Regions from separate parts of the Arthrobacter sp. SLBN-100 genome, predicted to be linked through region 4. Evidence: riboswitches for the same ligand, from Rfam matches in the RefSeq annotation. Region 4 holds a riboswitch; each other region holds the start of a gene.
What was found. A riboswitch is a leader RNA that binds a small molecule or an ion and turns the genes downstream of it on or off. The one in region 4 is predicted to bind S-adenosylmethionine.

Region 1: another riboswitch for S-adenosylmethionine. It lies ahead of FBY31_RS12030 (DUF1737 domain-containing protein); the one in region 4 lies ahead of FBY31_RS05915 (aminotransferase class V-fold PLP-dependent enzyme).
Region 2: another riboswitch for S-adenosylmethionine. It lies ahead of FBY31_RS20590 (bifunctional o-acetylhomoserine/o-acetylserine sulfhydrylase); the one in region 4 lies ahead of FBY31_RS05915 (aminotransferase class V-fold PLP-dependent enzyme).
Region 3: another riboswitch for S-adenosylmethionine. It lies ahead of FBY31_RS16615 (cobalamin-independent methionine synthase II family protein); the one in region 4 lies ahead of FBY31_RS05915 (aminotransferase class V-fold PLP-dependent enzyme).

Annotation. Positions count from the first base shown of each region.
Region 1 covers NZ_VFMY01000001.1:2,576,803-2,581,124, reverse strand. The annotation lists gene FBY31_RS12045 (DUF1905 domain-containing protein) at 70-372, shown strand; gene FBY31_RS12040 (O-succinylhomoserine sulfhydrylase) at 530-1,738, opposite strand; gene FBY31_RS12035 (rhodanese-like domain-containing protein) at 1,739-2,149, opposite strand; gene FBY31_RS12030 (DUF1737 domain-containing protein) at 2,146-2,424, opposite strand; SAM riboswitch class IV at 2,438-2,552, opposite strand; gene FBY31_RS12025 (hypothetical protein) at 2,902-3,156, opposite strand; gene FBY31_RS12020 (TetR/AcrR family transcriptional regulator C-terminal domain-containing protein) at 3,389-4,090, shown strand; gene FBY31_RS12015 (pyridoxamine 5'-phosphate oxidase family protein) at 4,112-4,322, opposite strand, start outside.
Region 2 covers NZ_VFMY01000001.1:4,485,394-4,489,715, forward strand. The annotation lists gene FBY31_RS20580 (HNH endonuclease signature motif containing protein) at 1-535, opposite strand, end outside; gene FBY31_RS20585 (VOC family protein) at 1,099-1,737, opposite strand; SAM riboswitch class IV at 1,898-2,013, shown strand; gene FBY31_RS20590 (bifunctional o-acetylhomoserine/o-acetylserine sulfhydrylase) at 2,060-3,385, shown strand; SAM riboswitch class IV at 3,495-3,610, shown strand; gene metX (homoserine O-acetyltransferase MetX) at 3,623-4,322, shown strand, end outside.
Region 3 covers NZ_VFMY01000001.1:3,589,219-3,593,540, reverse strand. The annotation lists gene FBY31_RS16625 (adenylosuccinate synthase) at 1-57, opposite strand, end outside; gene FBY31_RS16620 (M14 family zinc carboxypeptidase) at 308-1,369, opposite strand; SAM riboswitch class I at 1,591-1,698, shown strand; gene FBY31_RS16615 (cobalamin-independent methionine synthase II family protein) at 1,708-2,916, shown strand; gene FBY31_RS16610 (uracil-DNA glycosylase) at 3,127-3,756, shown strand; gene FBY31_RS16605 (DUF3151 domain-containing protein) at 3,940-4,322, opposite strand, start outside.
Region 4 covers NZ_VFMY01000001.1:1,272,421-1,276,742, reverse strand. The annotation lists gene FBY31_RS05925 (metal-dependent transcriptional regulator) at 1-315, opposite strand, end outside; gene FBY31_RS05920 (class I SAM-dependent methyltransferase) at 346-1,104, opposite strand; gene FBY31_RS05915 (aminotransferase class V-fold PLP-dependent enzyme) at 1,164-2,597, opposite strand; SAM riboswitch class IV at 2,635-2,748, opposite strand; gene hisN (histidinol-phosphatase) at 2,907-3,719, opposite strand; gene rsgA (ribosome small subunit-dependent GTPase A) at 3,768-4,322, opposite strand, start outside.

The DNA.
Region 1 (4,322 bases), 1.3 Mb from region 4:
AACCTTCAAAACCTTTTTGGCCCCTTTAGCCGCTTTATATGTAGGGCCCGAAAGTGCCATACTCGGCGCGTGACGCCCTCGTATTCCTTCAAAGCCGAATTGTGGCTGTATCCCGGCGAGGCCGGTTGGCACTTCCTGACCCTGCCGGCAGAGATCGCGGACGATGTACGCGCTCAAACTGCCGGTGCCAGCAAGGCCTTCGGCTCGATCAAAGTCATGGCAAAGGTCGCGGGGCACTCCTGGCAGACTTCGCTCTTCCGTGACACCAAGAGCGGCTCATACCTCCTGCCCGTCAAAAAGGACATCAGGGATAAAGCGCGGATCAGTGAAGGCGACGAGGTGGCCGTCCAACTCTTCGTACAGGACCTCTGAGACCACGGCAACGGCTGCCGGACTTCCGGTACAGTCGCGGAGATCCAGCGAGGGGGCCGGGGCCATTTGTGTAGCTTGCGTCAGATCCAGCGAAGGAGCAGCAAGCGGCATATGGCCGCGGTGCTGGAGCGGAACCGGGACCTCGTGCCAGCCGGCGCTAAATCTGCTTGAGCGCCTGTTCCAGGTCGCCAATCAGGTCGTCCACGTCCTCGAGCCCCACGGACAGCCGCACCACACCATCGCTGAGACCGATGGCAGCGCGGCCCTCAGGTCCCATTGCCCGGTGCGTGGTGGTGGCAGGGTGGGTGATCAGGGACTTGGAATCCCCGAGGTTGTTCGAGATGTCGATGATCCGCAAGGCGTCCAGCAGTGCAAAGGCGGCTTCCTTGCCTGAGCGGCCACCCGTCGTCGCCAGTTCAAGGGTGAGCACCGTTCCGCCGGCCTTCATCTGCTTTGCGGCCAGTTCGTATTGCGGGTGCGACTTCAGCAGCGGGTACTTCACCCAGCTCACCGCCGGCTGCCGCTCCAGCCATTCCGCGATCCTCAGCGCGGAGGCGGAGGAGTGATTGACGCGCAAGGCCATGGTCTCGAGGCCCTTGGTGAGGACCCACGCGTTGAAGGGGGATAGGGAGGGGCCCGTGTGCCGCATGAGCTGCTTTACCGGGCCCTCGATGAATTCCTTGGTGCCCAGGATGGCGCCGCCCAGGACCCTGCCCTGGCCGTCGATGTGTTTGGTGCCGGAGTAGACAATGACGTCGGCGCCCAACTGGCCGCAGCGTTGCAGCAGGGGAGTGGCAAAGACATTGTCGACGACGACCGTGGCACCTGCGGCGTGGGCGAGTTCGCTCACCGCCGCAATGTCCACGATCTCCTGCATGGGATTTGACGGCGACTCGAAGAACACGGCGGTGGCGGGCTGGGACAGGGCCTCGCGCCACTGGTCCAGATCAGGGCCGTCCACGAACACAGTCTCCACGCCCCACCGCGGCAGGATCTCGTTGAGGATCACGAAGCAGGAGCCAAAGAGCGAGCGGGCTGCAACCACCCGGTCGCCTGCAGCCAGCAGGGCACCCAGGGCGGTGAAAACCGCGGACATGCCGGACGCCGTCGCAAAGCACGCCTCGGTGCCCTCGAGGAGGCGGAGCCGCTCCTGGAATGTGGCCACCGAGGGGTTGCCGTAGCGGGAGTAGACGAAGCGTTCGTCCTCGCCGGTGAAGGCCCGTTCGGCAGCGGCGGCGGATTCGTACACGAAGCCCGAGTTCAGGAACATCGCCTCGCTGGTTTCCTGGAAGTTGGTGCGGTCCAGTCCGCCGCGGACGGCCTGGGTATCGGGGCTCCAGCCCGCGGCGTCTTCGTTGAAGGTCACTTAGTTCTTTCCCAGGTTGGTAGGCAGGCCGCGGTTTTTCCAGCCGTTGACGGTGCGTTCGCCGTAACGGTCCGGCTCGCCTTCGAAGCCTTCCAGGACGTTGTAGGAGGTGAATCCTGCCTGCGTGGCGGCGATGGCGGCGGCGATGGAACGCTGGCCGGAGCGGCACAGGAAGACCAGTTCAGTTGCAGGATTCTCGGGGGCCTGCAGGCTCAAGTCCTTGATGAAATCGGGGTTGGGGATGCCGCCGGGGAAGGTCCACTGAATGAACAGCGGATCATTGTCAGTGGCCTTGGTGTCGGGGATGCCGATGTGGGCCCATTCGCCCTCGGTGCGCACGTCCACGAGGATGGCGCCCTGCTGCAGCTTGTCCCAGGCTTCCTGGGGGGTGAGGTCCCCTGCGTAGCTCATGCGTGGCCCTCGCCGTCGAATTCGAGGTCCTCGCTGGCCCCTTCCAGGTCATCAACAGCGGTGGCGACGGCGGCATCGGCGGACGCGATGGCAGCCGGCAGGACTACGGCCTGGGCCACAATGACGCTGCTGCCGTTGAAGGTTGCTGCCGGGCTGCCGTGCAGCACATAGCCCTCGGCCAAGGCGGCCGAGATCCGCTCGCAGAACGCGCGGTCATCCGCCCCGCTGATGAGGCGGTAGGACAGTTTCTCTTCAGGGGCAGGTGCGTCGGACACGACGGATCTCCTTCTCTCACGCTTGCAACTCGAATCGGTCGATATGCCGAGTATTCACCTGAGGCACCCCGCCGCGGAAGGAGGGTTGCCGACCGGCCAGTCAGGGCTTGGCGCCGGTACTCATTACTCCCCAGAAACGTAACACTTGGCGCGCGGGGCCGCACCGCCGCCGTCGTCATGTTGCGTAACTGAAGCGCCGTGAGGCAGCTTGGGGGGGCGTTACCGCGTGAATCCTGGAACGTTCGACGGCGGGAGTCGCCACGGGCGGCGAACGCGCCTGGCCTCCGCCGCTGCTATCCGCCGGTTTCTTAGGGGCCCCATCAGCGCGCCAGCACCCGCCGCACTGGAGAGCCAGCCCGGTTCGTCTTCCGCGTCATCCCCACTTGAGGAGCACCTTGGGGGCAAGTAGCGGAAACGCGAAAGGCGTGAACGCTGCCCGCCGGGGGCAGCTGTTCACGCCTTTCCATGTTCCCGCTCTTAGACCAGGCCGGGGTAGCTTGTAAGGATGTAGTCGGCGGCTGCCGGACCCTTCATGCGCAAGCCGTTGTGGCCTGCCGGCATACGGTGTTTCATGGCTGCCCAGAAGACGGACTCTTGGCCGGGCGTCTGCTGGTTGATGAAGCACCAGCTGGTATACAGGCCGTAAAGCCCGTCATCGTCGAGGCTGTGATCGTAGGCCTTATCCAAGTGGGTGGCTTCTTGGAGGAAAGTGTCGAACTGCGAATGTGCCATGACGGCGTCCCTTCGCTACGTGCGTGGTGCCGCCGTTCGGCTACAGCAGCGGGAACCTCAAAGCCCTGCACAAGGCAATGGAGTGTTGATCGAGTCTTTGGGAATCGAAACGTTCAAGGCGGCGCTAACACCTTGTCTACGCTGTAGACTTTACTCGTAGACTACAAATACAGCAAGCGTCTGGAATTACCTTCGGACACCCCTTGCTGCCGGCTCACGAACGGTAAAACACATGTCCCCGCCGAAGACTCCAGACACCGAAGGCCGCGGCCGGAAGGCCCGGCTCAGCCGCGAGCTGGTGCTGGCCAAAGCGCTCGAACTGGTGGACGCTGAAGGGCTGGATGCCTTGACAATGCGCCGCTTGGGCCAGGAGCTGGGCCGTGACCCCATGAGCCTCTACCGCTATGCGGAGAACCGGGCTGCCTTGCTTGACGGAGTGTCCGAGCTGGTCCTCAACCAGCTCGCCATCCATCCAGAGGACCCGGACTGGAAAGAGCAGCTCCGGGGCATCGCGCACAACTTGCGACTGCTCGCGCTCCAGCACCCCAATGTGGTGCCGCTGCTGGTGACAAGGCCGCTCTCCACACCGCTGGGCCTGCGTCCCCTGGGCACACTGCGTCCCCTGGAGCAGATCCTCTCCCTGCTGATCGGGGCAGGGTTTACTGCCGCAGATGCGCTGCACGTCTACCGCGCCTACTACGGTTTCCTCTATGGCCACATCCTGAACGAACTGCAGGAATACGTGGTGGATCCGGAAGAAAACGAAGCGCTGCTGCGGCTCGGCCTGCACCGGCTGCCAGCCAAGGAGTTCCCCCGGCTGAGGGCACTGGCGCCAAACCTCGCTGAGTACGAGGGTTCCGCCGAACTCGACCAGGGACTCACCATCCTGCTGTCCGGGCTTGAAGCGCAACTCTCAAAGCATCCGGCCGCCTAGCATCCGGGGAGGCACCGGCAACTACTCGAAAGAAGAGCGCCGGCGGTCCGTGGTGCGGGTGTTCCAGATGTCAGGTTTGTTCACCTTGAAGCGGCGCCCCGTGAGGGCCCGGGCTGTCAACCTGATGTAGTGGGCTTTCTCGCCCGGCTGCCACGGCTCCAGCCCCAGGCTGTCCACGGCGTCCTTGTCAGCCTGGTCCTCAATGATGCCCGTGTCCCCGCGCACCACCACG
Region 2 (4,322 bases), 3.2 Mb from region 4:
CCGCGCCCGGCGCGTCCGGGTCCAGGAAGTGCGCCTCCAGCGCGCCCGCCGCGGCGCGGTCCAGGCAGGAGGTCTGGTCCACCATGGTCCGGGCATGGGCCCAGGACATCGTCCCGGACTGCAACGCCGCCAACGACCGGGGCAAGGACGTGGTCAAAGCATGGGATTCAGCCAGCAACGCCCCCGCGGCCCGGTCACCAATCGCCAGCGCGCACCCGACCTCGGCCACCAGGGACCGGTCCTGCGCCGTCGCTTCCTGCGGAGACGACGCAGGGCCGTTCAACGCCTTCGTGGCCCCGGCCAGGACCGCCACCGCCAGCGCCTTCACCGCCGCGATTTTCGCCTCCGACCTCGCCACCTCGGCTAAAACATCCAACGCCGCATCAACCAAGCGCTGCAACGGATCATCGTCGGGCCCGCCAGGGACAGCGCCCTCGGAAGCGGCAGAACTTTCGCCGCCCAGTGCAGCCATGAACGCAGCGACAGCAGCCTCAACCGCTTCCTCCGCCTGCACCACTGCCGGGTTCAATTCCATACCTCCATCATCGTGTGGAGGTCTGACAAAACCGGGCGCCTCCGAACGGGCAGCGACCGAAGCATCAACCGCTTCCTCCGCCTGCACCACCACCGGATTCGCCACCATAGCTCCATCATCGTGTGGAGGTCTGACAAAACCGGCCGCCTCCGAACGGGCAGCGATCGAGGCACAAGAGGCTTCCTCAGCCTGCACCACCAACGGATTGGTTTCCATACCTCCATCATCGTGTGGGGGTCTGACAAAACCGGGCGCCTCCGAGAGCGCAGCGGCAGCACAAGTGGCTTCCTCCACCTGCAACACCGCCGGATTCGTTTCCATACCAAAATCATCGCCGGAGGGTATGACACTTTGGCGGGCTCCGCGAGCAGGGGCTCCAGCAGAAGCTTGTTTGAGCTAAGGGGGCCGGGTTCGGCAGGAAATGGATTCGGCCGCCATCAGCTGGTGACGCCGTTGTCACCGGCTGATGGCGGCCGAAGTTTGGGGGGACAGGGTGCCCAAGCGGTAACCCGGGCGCACCACAGCGATGCCCGGGCGCGGCGGCCCGGGCATCGGAAGGAAAGTCAGATTGTGACTGCTCCGGTGGCGGTTTCGAAGGTGACGGACAGGATTCCGGGCGTCCCGTGCGGTGCCACCCAGTCAACGGCCACGTCTTCGAGCGGCTTCTCTACCGGCTCGCCCAGCCACTCGGTGACGCGCGCCGCCGATCCGGCAATGGTCAGGCAGCTCATCTTGACGTTGCTGTCGTAGGCATTGGACGGGTGCAGGGACGGATCGCCCTCCCACTTAAGCATGTAGGGAACCTGGGGGTCGGCGATCAAACCGAGGATGCCGATCTGCTTCCAGACGAGTTCGCGGCCGTCCGGAAATTTCCGGTTGCCGTTCACTGCGGAACGTCCCAGCCGCTCTTCAAAGGGGACCAGGTCGTCCACTTCGACGCACCAGCCCATCCAGCCGCCGCCCGCAGCAGAGCGGGCACGGACAGCCTGTCCGAAGGGGGCCTTGTCTGAAGCGGGGTGGTCCAGGACCTCCACGACTTCGAGGTACTTGTGGCCGGCGAGCGGGATAATCATGTTCCGGGTGCCGAACCGGGGGTGTACCCCACCCTTCACTGCCTCAACGCCGAGGGCAGAGGAAATTCGTTCGGTAGTGGCCGCCAGGCCATCGTGTTCACAGGCGTAAGAGACGTGATCCATGCGCATGCCATCATCTTGGCACTTTGTGATCAGGCTCTCAGCTAAGGGTAGCCTTACTGGGATTTTGGCTGGTGAACCCCCACAAACCAGGGTCTGCCGAAATCTTCAGGACCATGTTCGTCACAATCCTGTCCGGCGCCGTGTTTGTGTTCCTACACTGAGCTCAGGTCATGAGTGCCAGCATCAAGCCCCGGCTCGCTGGCCGGCAACCCTCCAACCGCGGTGGGGTGCCCCGGGTGAGGACCTGGCTGTCCGGCAAGGGCCGGATGGCAAGCGCGGCCCGCGGTGCTTCGAGCATGCCGGGGGCCCCTGTCAAAGGAGCCTTGAATTGTCCAACGGATGGTCCTTCGAAACCCGCCAGATCCACGCCGGGCAAGTGCCGGACAGCGCCACCGGCGCCCGTGCCCTCCCCATCTACCAGTCCACGTCCTTTGTGTTCCCCAGCGCGGAAAGCGCTGCCAACCGCTTCGCCCTGGCCGAGCTGGCGCCCATCTACACGAGGATCGGCAACCCCACGCAGGAGGCGGTTGAGCAGCGGATCGCGAGCCTTGAAGGCGGCCTGGGCGCGCTGCTGCTCAGCTCCGGGCAGGCCGCCGAAACTTTCGCCGTCCTGAACATTGCCGAGGCGGGGGACCACATCGTCGCCAGCCCGAGCCTATACGGCGGCACCTACAACCTCTTCGCGCACACGCTGAAGAAGTTCGGTATCTCGGTCACCTTTGTGGCGGACCCGGACAACCTGGACCAGTGGCGTGACGCTGTCCAGCCCAACACCAAACTCTTCTTCGGCGAGGTAGTTTCCAACCCGCGGCAGGACGTCCTGGACATCGAAGGCGTGTCCCAGGTTGCCCATGACGCAGGGGTGCCCCTGATCGTGGACAACACCCTGTCCACCCCGTACCTGATCCGGCCGCTGGAGTGGGGAGCGGACATTGTGCTGCACTCGGCCACCAAGTACCTGGGCGGCCACGGTGCCGCCATCGCCGGCGTGATAGTGGACTCCGGAAAGTTCGATTTCGGCAAGGACCCGCAGAAGTTCCCCGGTTTCAACACCCCGGACCCCACCTACAACGGGCTGGTGTACGCCCGTGACCTCGGCGCCGACGGCGCCCTGGGCGCCAACCTGTCCTACATCCTCAAGGCCCGGGTCCAGTTGCTGCGCGACCTCGGTTCGGCCGTGTCGCCCTTCAACGCCTTCCTGATCGCCCAGGGACTGGAGACGCTAAGCCTGAGGGTGGAACGGCACGTGGCCAACGCCGTGGAAGTTGCCCAGTGGCTGGAAGCCCGTGGCGACGTCGAATCCGTCGCCTACGCCGGGCTGCCCTCGAGCCCCTGGTACGAGCGGGGCCGCAAGTACGGCCCGAAGGGTACGGGGGCCATTGTCTCGTTCAACCTGGCCGGCGGGGCCGATGCGGGCAAGCGCTTCGTTGACGCCCTGGAGCTGCACTCCCACGTGGCAAACATCGGCGACGTCCGCTCCCTGGTGATCCATCCGGCGTCGACCACGCACAGCCAGCTCTCGCCGGACCAGCAGCAAGTTGCCGGCGTGACCCCCGGGCTTGTGCGCCTTTCCGTGGGCATCGAGCACATCGATGACATCCTGGCTGACCTCGAAGCCGGTTTCAGGGCGGCCAAGGAGGCCAGCGGCGCCTGATCGAAACCCAGGCACGAACCGAAGGCACCCAAGCGCGGTGGCAAGCCGCGATGTCACAACCGGTCACACTCTTGGCGGCAGGCGGGGGCTGTTTCGTACACTCGATGCAGGTCATGAGTGCCAGTGACAGCCCCGGCTTGCTGGCCGGCAACCCTCCTACCGCGGTGGGGTGCCCCGGGTGAAGACCTGGCCTGCCGGTCAGACGACGGCGGGCAAGCGCGTAGAAGAGGTCTTGCCATGACGGTTACCGTCACCCGTACCACCGTTCCCGAGCATGGGATTGTCCGCTATGCCTCCATCGGTGGGCTGAAGCTGGAGGCCGGCGGATTCCTGCCGGATGTCACCCTGGCCTACGAGACGTGGGGCACGCTCAACGAGGACGGCAGCAACGCAGTCCTGATCGAGCACGCGCTCACCGGCAGTACCCACGTGACCAGGGGCGACAGTGATGAGCCCGGTTGGTGGGAACAGCTCGCCGGACCGGGTGCACCGGTGGACACCAACCGGTTCTTCGTCGTATCAATCAACATTGTGGGCGGCTGTTACGGCTCCACCGGGCCGTCGTCGCCCGCACCCGACGGCAAGCCCTGGGGCTCCCGTTTCCCCTTGGTGACGCTCCGGGACACTACCGAGGCGGAGGCCCGCCTGGCGGACCAGTTGGGCATCAGCAGTTGGTTTGCGGTCCTGGGCGGGTCCATGGGCGGCGCACGGGCGTTGGAATGGGCGGTGACGTATCCGGAACGGGTGCAGCGCTGCGCCGTGATTTCCGTGGGGGCTGCGAGCACCGCCGAGCAGATCGCCTTCGCGCAGGCACAGACGCTCGCCATCCGCCAGGACGCCAACTTCAACGGCGGTGACTACTACGGCGGGCCGTCCCCGGAGGATGGCCTTGCCCTGGCCCGGCGCATTGCCCATATCACGTACCGTTCGCCGCTGG
Region 3 (4,322 bases), 2.3 Mb from region 4:
CGCTTTGCCTTTTCCTTCGTCGCCCCACTGGGCTCCTACGATCACAATTGCTGGCATGGGATCCTCCCCCATTCGTTCGGGCTGCCGGGCCCGGCCACAAACGTGGCGGCCCTGTACAGCGCCGTTCATGAGAATGCCCCGAATCGACCGGCCTTCGCTGGTCCGCGGGGCAGCACAGCGATGCAAGAGTTCCGGGGCCCTTACCACCCAAGTTTAGCCGATAGGGGACTTCGTCCACCCGTTGGCCCGCCGCGGCCCGTCTTGCGGAGTAAAAGGACTCCAGGGCCGCGGCGGACGGCAACGCCTGCTACTCGCCGTCGGCCTCCTCGCCCGGGCGGGAGGTCTGGGTGGCGAGGCTGTCCCAGAAGGAGGTGTCGGCGTCGGCAATTGACCCGTCGGCAATGGCTGCGGCCGTGGCGGTCAGCGTGGTCACCGTCTGCTTGATCAGGTACCCGTTGCTGCGCAGGCCCAGGGCGTACCCGTCCAGGTAGTGGTCTGACATGCCGCGCATTTCAAACAGCAGGGTTGCGATGCCGTATTCGACCGCGATGCCGTTGCGGCTGATGGTTTCGGCACTGCCGCCCACGTACTTGCCAAGGTGGCCCCAGCCGGTGGAGTCGACGTTGCGGAACACCACAGCGCCCAGCTGCTTGGACTTCTCCACAACGGCCGGGTCGGCGTTGGGGGTGGTGGGGTACAGGATTGAGCCGGATACAAGCTCTCCATCACGTTGGCTGCGGGTGCCCTGGTGGTGCAGGTCGATCATGTAGTCGATCCGGTACTTGCGCATCACGTTGTTGTGCAGCGCCTGGGTTTCCGGCTGGATTTTCTCCACATGGTCACGGTTGAGGTCCACCTCTTCAGCGTTGTAGCGGGTCATGTTGCGCTCACCCTTGGCCTGGTAGCCGTCCAGGGAGAAGTTCACATCACCCATGGCACCGTCTGCGTTCAGCATGGGAACGATGAGGATGTTCGCGCCGTCAAGGACGCCCCCTGACTTGCCGGTGCCGAGGTGCTTGACGAATTCCAAGGCGCCTTCGGTAGTGAGCTGTTCATTGCCGTGCTGCTGCGTCAGGTAAAGGATGGTGGGTTTGGCCGGATCGGAGATGTACTTGACCAGGTGGATGTCGCGGCCCTTCACCGTCTGCCCGATGACCTCCAGCTCCATCGCCGGCTGGCGGGCGTCCTGGTCTTTGAGGAACGAAACCATCTGGTCATAAGTGGCCAGCTTCGAGGTGGTGATCTGGCCGTTCCCGTCGTAATTGGGGCCTTCGCCTACGGCCATCGCCGGTGCGGGTGCTGTCACTGCTGCCACTGCCAGGGCTCCGGAAACGGCCAGGGTCCTGAAAGTTGCCAGGGTTTTTCTCACGGTGCGTTACCTCTTTCGAGTGCATTGGGTGCGTCCAGTCCGCCATGTCCCCCATTGCGGCCTGTGACAAGAGCCAACCAAGCTAAACGAAACCTGTCAATGCATATAACAGGAGTGCGTATCCAGTTATTACGGTCCGGAAAGTACGTCCGCCTCCCCTGACGTGCGAAACAATCCGGACCGGATTTGCTCCCGGGAAGTCTTTGGAATTAAGTGAGAGTGAACCATCCGGAGCGGCCGAGAGACCTGGATCGTTGACGCCGCAGCAACCCCGCTGATTTGCAGCTACCACCTGCCTGCGAAGGTGCTACTGCCAGGACCGATGGAAAGGAATTCCAGTGTCCCTCAATACAGACCACATCCGCGTCACCCATGCAGGATCTTTGCCCCGCACACCTGAGCTGATTGCCGCCAACGCCGCCAAGGAGCAGGAGGGCATCACCACTGGATTCCTTGACCTGCTGGAAGCCTCAGTGGCGGACGTGGTGCAGCGCCAGAAGGACTTGGGCATCGATATCGCCAACGACGGCGAATATGGGCACACGATGTCCAGTTCCGTTGACTACGGGGCTTGGTGGAACTACTCCTTCGCCCGGCTTGGCGGCCTCGAAGCGACGGACGTGGACCGTTGGGCTGATACCCAGGTGCGCCGGTCCTCCCCCGGGAACATTGTCCTGACCTCCTTCCCGGACCGTCGTGACCGGCAGAAGTTCAACGATGCCTACAATGACCCGTCCGCCGGCATCCTGGCTCACCGCAAGAGCGTTTCCCAGCCCAAGATCGCAGGGCCCCTCACCTACACCGGGCACGACCTGGTAGCCTCCGACGTCAAGAACCTGAAGAGCGGGCTGGCCGCCGCAGGGCTGTCCGAGGGCTTTGTGGCCTCGCTCTCCCCCGGGTCCTGCGCACGGGTTGCCAATGAGTACTACAAGACCGACGAGGAACTGCTGTACGCATGCGCCGACGCCATGCGTGAGGAATACAAGGCTATTATCGATGCCGGACTCACGGTCCAGCTCGATGATCCGTCACTTGCCGAAAGCTGGGACCAGATCAACCCTGAGCCTGCTCTTGGTGACTACCTGAAGTTCATCCAGCTGCGGGTGGAGGCCACCAACTGGGCGCTGCGTGACCTCCCGCAGGAGCAGATCCGGCTGCACGTGTGCTGGGGCTCCTGGCACGGACCGCACACCACGGACATTCCCTTCGCGGACATCCTCGGATCAGTGCTGCAGGTCAACGCCGGCGGCTACTCCTTCGAGGCCGCCAACGTCCGTCACGAACACGAGTGGCGGGTCTGGGAGGACACCAAGCTCCCCGAGGGCAAGGTCATCATTCCCGGCGTCGTTTCGCACGCCACCAACGTGGTGGAGCACCCCGACCTGGTGGCAGACCGGATTGTCCGCTTCGCGGAGGTGGTGGGCCGGGAGAACATCATCGCGTCCACCGACTGCGGCCTGGGCGGCAGGGTGCACCCGCAGATCGCTTTCGCCAAGCTGGAAGCATTGGGCGAGGGTGCGCGCCGGGCCACCAAGCGCCTCTGGTAGCCGGCAACAGCACACCGGACCCGCCGGTTCCGTGCCCCGCTTGGATCGGGTGCGCGGGACCGGCGTTTCGTTTTGCGCGGCTTGCTAAACTGGTAAAGGCCGACCAGGAATCGGTCCGCCCCATTTCAACCACCTCGGATCTGTTGCGCCATCGTGCGCCCATTTTCGCGGTGGCAGCAACACCAATCCCCGCAGGAGACCCAGCCCTACATGACAGCCCTGGCACCCGAATCTTTCCATGAGCAGCTTCTGAACCGCCGCTACGAACCCAATGTTGCAGCCGTCAACGAACTGTGCGATTCCCTGCAGGAGGCCAAGCCCGGCACGGCAGTGCCCTACGTAGACCCCATGCACGACGTCGACGAGTGCCGGATCATCAGCCTGTACTCGAACATCGGCGAGGCCGATAAGTCCGGTTTCATCACGGCCGGGGACCACGACGCCGCCACCCGGATGCTCGGAATCCAGTGGAAGCTGGGGCTTCGCCCGGAGTACGTGATGCCCTGGAACGTCCACCCCTGGCACATCCCCGGGGAGCCGAACGGGAAGTTCACCCCGGACCAGGTGTCCGCCGGCCTGAAGCCGCTGCTTAAGTTCCTGGCCCTGGTCCCCCGGGCTTCCGTGATCGTAGCGCACGGCACGGAAGCCAACCGCCTGGCGAACCTGCTGCTGAAGACCGAAGTTCCGCTGCTCTGGCGCCGCGGCCTGAAGACCTACAAGGTGCGCTCCCTCAGCGGCCGCGCCTTCGCAGGTTCGCCCGCCCGCCAGGAGGAATACCTCGAGGCCATGCGCGTGGCTTACGCCGACGCCATGGCACGCACCGGGCTCCAGAAGGCATAGCCATACGCTGGTTGAGCTCGCCGAAATCAGGTTTCGACAGGCTCAACCACCGCTTAGGGAACGACGGCGGGCGGTCACCTTTTCGAAAGGCGACCGCCCGCCGTCGCACTTTAACCCAAGGCGGGGTCACTTTCAGCCCAATCCGGCGGCCGGAGAGGGCGGAAAGTGACCCCGCGTTGCTGTTTACTGACCTTCGATGGCTGCTTTGGCTGCCGGGTCGGAGTCGTTCAGGAACTTCTCGATCCGCTCCGGCTCCTCGGCCTCGCCGATGGCTGCGGATGCCCGGCCCAGGGAGTACAGCGCCCGCAGGAAGCCGCGGTTGGGCTCGTGCTCCCAAGGGATCGGGCCGACGCCACGCCAGCCGTTGCGGCGCAGCGAGTCCAGTCCCCGGTGGTAGCCCACCCGGGAGTAGGCGTAGGAGTCAATGGTGCGCCCCTCCGCCCAGGCCTCTTCCGCGAGCAGGGCCCAGAGCAGCGAGGATGTGGGGTGCCTGGCTACGAGATCCAGGGGCTCCTGGCCCGCTTCCAGCTGCTGGTTGACCTCAGTCTCGGCAGGCAGGAGCGTGG
Region 4 (4,322 bases):
TTCGGCTTCGTCGTGGACCTCGTCCCAGCTGTAGCCCAGCTGCTGGACCAGGTAGGTCTCGATCAGGCGGTGGCGCCGCACCATGGACAGGGCCAGCCGAATGCCCTGGTCCGTCAGGGTGATGGCGCTGTAGGGCTGATGGTCCACCAGGCCCTGGTCCTTGAGCTTCCGGACCATCTCGGACACCGAGGAATTGGCCACCCCGAGGCGCTGGGCCAGCTGGGAGGACGTGATGGGCTTGTCCTGCCATTCGGTGAAGGAGTAGATGACCTTGACGTAGTCCTCGATGGAGGAGGAGGGCGCGCTGGTCTTCACAGCACCAAGCCTACCGGTTAACCGCCCCCGCTATGCTTTGGTGGCCCGCCAGGTAAGCGTGAGATAGGGCAGTTCCAGCTCTTCATCGAGGCTGTGGCCCAGGTGGTCGTGCAGATACCAGTCAAGGTTGGCCAGCACCTTTGCGCGGGTAGTTTCGCCGGCCCGCAGGTAGTAGCTCCGCGACTTCGTCAGTTCCACGAGATCGGTGGTGGTGACGCGGTCCTGCCAACGCGTCACGTGGCCCTCAAGGTCCCTGAACTCCGGCCCAACCTGCGGCCGGGAACCTGGCTTGTAAACGTCTCCGGCATGCATGATCCGGGAAAGCCGGTGAACCCAGGGAACCGAGGTGTCCAGCTGGTTCCAGACCAGGCCCAGCGTTCCGTGCGGACGCAGGACGCGCGCAAGTTCGGTGCTTGCCGCGGGGGCGTCACACCAGTGCCAGGCCTGGGCAACGCTCACGACGTCGAAGGCAGCCGCGGGCAGGCCGGTGTCCTCGGCGGTGGCCTGCACAGCCGTGGCCGCGGGATAGTGCGCGCGTAACTGTTCGAGCATGTCCGCAGAAGGGTCCACCGCGGTGACCGTCAGTCCCATACCAAGCAGGAGTTCGGTGAATTTGCCGGTGCCGGCACCGGCGTCCAGTGCATCGCGGGCCGCGGCGGGGACCAGCCAGCGTGCTGATTCTTCCGGATAGCCCGGGCGGACCCGCTGGTAGTGCCGGCCACCGTCCTGGAAGCTCTGGCCGAGCTCCCGGCGCCGTCCGTGATCAAGTCTGGGGCCACCCCGTACCACTTGTGGCCTCCTTCGCCTGATGCCCTTGGGTATCCTTTGAATCTACCCCAAGCGCCGCTTTAGTCGTCGAGACAGGGAGCGGCCCCGGCAGTTCCCGGAGTGTTGGGTGCCCAGTGCGGGTACGTCCGTGTGTCGTTTGCGGGAACCCAGCGCCCGGCGTCCACCACGTAGTCCCAGCCCAGCCCCTTGCTGCGCAGAGCCGCAATGCCGGCCAGGAGCCGTTCGGCGTCCTCCAGGCGGGAGCCGACGCCAAAGCTGGCACGGAGGGATCCGGAGGGCAGGCCCAGGCGCTTCAGGAGCGGGTGGGCGCAAAAGCGGCCGTCGCGCAGGCCCACGCCGTGCTCGGCGGACAGGTAGGCCGCCACCAGCCCGGCGTCGTAGCCCTCCACGGAGAAGTTGACCACTCCAATGGTGTCCGTATCCGGATTGGTGTCCTTGAAGATCTGGTGGACGGTCACACCGTCGATTTCCTGCAGGCCTTCCACCAGGAAGGAACGGATGGCGGATTCATGGGCGTGCCACTGATCCTGGTCCAGCCCGGCGATCACCTGTGTGGCGCGGGCCAGCGTGGCGGCGCCGAGGACGTTGGGTGAGCCGCCCTCATGGCGGGCCGGGCCGGTGGCCCAGCTGACGCCGTCGAGCCTTGCTTCCTTGACGGCGCCGCCGCCGGCAAGGTGCGGCGTTCCCGCGTCGAGCCAGTCCGTGCGGCCCACCAGCACGCCGGCACCGAAAGGTGCGTACAGCTTGTGGCCGGAGAAGGCGAGGTAGTCGACGTCGTCCGCTGCAATATCCACGCGGCGGTGCGGTGCAAGCTGGGCCGCGTCCACCACGATCCGTGCGCCGTGTTCGTGGGCCAGCGCGGCCAGGGAGCGGATGGGAAGGATCTCGCCGGTGACGTTCGACGCGCCGGTGACGGCGAGCAGGCTCACGCCGCCCTGCTTCAGCTCCGCCCGGATGGCTTCGATGGTGCCGGCGATGGTGTCGGCGGCAACGATGCTGCGGTGCGGGACGCCCTGCCACGGCAGCAGGTTGGCGTGGTGCTCGATGTCGAGGTAGAGGACGTCGCCGTCCGGGCGTCCGTCCGTTGCAGGCAGGCAGCCGGCCAGCAGGTTAAGCGAATCGGTGGTGTTCCGGGTGAAGATCACGGAGTCACCGGCGCGGCCGCCCACGAACTCACGGACAATGTTGCGCGCGTTTTCGTAGACTGAGGTGCTGATCTGGGACGCGTAGCCGGCGCCGCGGTGGACGCTGGCGTAGAACGGAAGGATCTCGTTCAGGTATGCCGAGACCACCGAGAGCGCAGGAGCCGAGGCGCCGTAGTCAAGGTTTGCGTAACGGACGTGGCCGCCGTGGATCAGCGGCGCCTGGATTTCGGCGCCGGTGACGGCAGCGAGCGGACGGCCGGCGGCGGCATGGCGGGCATCAAAAATGGTTCCAGGCGTGGCAGCAACAGAAGCAGCAGTGGCGTTGGGGGAGACGGTGGCAGTTGTCACAGAGACCTCACTTCGAAAAAGGACTCCCTCTGCCGGGAATCCGCGCTTGCCGCATCCGTTCCGGACCGGCCTGGTCGTCACCCGGGGCACCCCACCGCGGTTGGAGGGTTGCCGGCCAGCAAACCGGGGTTTAGCGCTGGCACTCGTGACCTGGTTAAGAGCGTAAGACATGGCGCAGGAAGGTTTGAAGCCGGCATGAATGTTAAGCGCTTTGTTACGCCGCGGCTGAAAAGGGCCTTTTTGCCGAACAAACGACGGCAGGTGCCTCCTTGTGGGGGCACCCGCCGCTGTTTGTTCGGTGGAACTGGTTTAAAGGAGGTCGTCCAGGTCCGGATTCAACCTGCGGAGCACCTCGGAGTGCAGGATGGAGTTGGTGGCCAGCGCATTGCCGCCAAAGGGCCCGTCCTCGCCTTCCAAGGACGTGAAGCGCCCTCCTGCTTCCACCACGATCGGCACCAGGGCAGCCATGTCATAAAGGTTCAGTTCAGGTTCGCAGGCGATGTCCACTGAGCCTTCGGCCACCATGCAGTAGGACCAGAAGTCGCCGTACGCCCGGGTCCGCCACACGTCCTCGGTGAGGCCCAGAAAGTTGTCAAGATTGCCGCGTTCCTTCCAGCCGCCCAGGCTGGAATAGGAAAGGGAGGCGTCGGAGAGCTTGGAGACGTTGGACACCCGCAGCCGCGTGGCCGCGGCGAGGGAACGGCCCATGTAGGCCCCCATGCCCTTGGCCGCCCACCAGCGCTTGCCCAGGGCGGGTGCACTGACCACACCCACCACCGGCTCGCCTTCGTCCACCAGCGCGATCAGGGTGGCCCAGACCGGGACGCCGCGGACAAAGTTCTTGGTGCCGTCGATGGGATCGATAATCCAGCGCCGCGACCCGTGGCCGGTACTGCCGAACTCCTCGCCCAGCACGGCGTCGCGCGGGCGGGAACGGGAAAGCTGGCCGCGAATGGCTTCTTCGGCAGCCTTGTCCGCGTCGGTAACCGGCGTCAGGTCAGGCTTGGTCTCCACCTGGAGGTCCAGGGCCTTGAAGCGGCCCATGGTCTGGTCATCCACCGAGTCGGCCAGGACATGGGCCAGGCGCAGGTCATCGTTGTAGCTTGAAGCGGGTTGGATCATGGTTCCAAACTACCGTCTGCGCGCGGTTCTGCTGGGAGATCGGCGTTGTCAGTTGACGCTGCCAAGCTCCTTGGTCTCCTGGGCCTCCATCCGGGGGTCGGTGCCGAGGAGCCGCCGCAGGGAGGCCAGCCGGGCTTCTCCGGTGGCTCCGGCATGCCCGCCGGACACCCAGGCGTCCAGGCCGCAGTTCACGGCGTTAGTGGTGTGCTTGCAGCCCCGCTCGCAGTCTTCAATGCCGGGGGAGAGGTCCGGGAAGGACCGCAGGATCCGGTCCGGGTCCACGTGGGCCAGGCCGAATGAGCGGATGCCGGGGGTGTCGATGATCCAGCTGCCTGCCGGTGCATCCGCAAGCCTCAGCGCCAGGGCGGACGACGACGTGTGGCGGCCCCGGCCCGTCACCGCGTTAACCCCGCCGGTGGCACGCTCGGCCCCGGTCAGCGCGTTCACCATGGTGGACTTGCCCACGCCCGAGTGCCCCAGCATCACCGTGACTTTTCCGCCCAGGTAGCCCCGAAGTTCCGCCACCGCTTCGCCGTCCAGGCGGGCCGACAGTCCGTCATCCGAGCGGGCGTCGATGCCCGAAGCGCTGGAATCCGCTGTCCG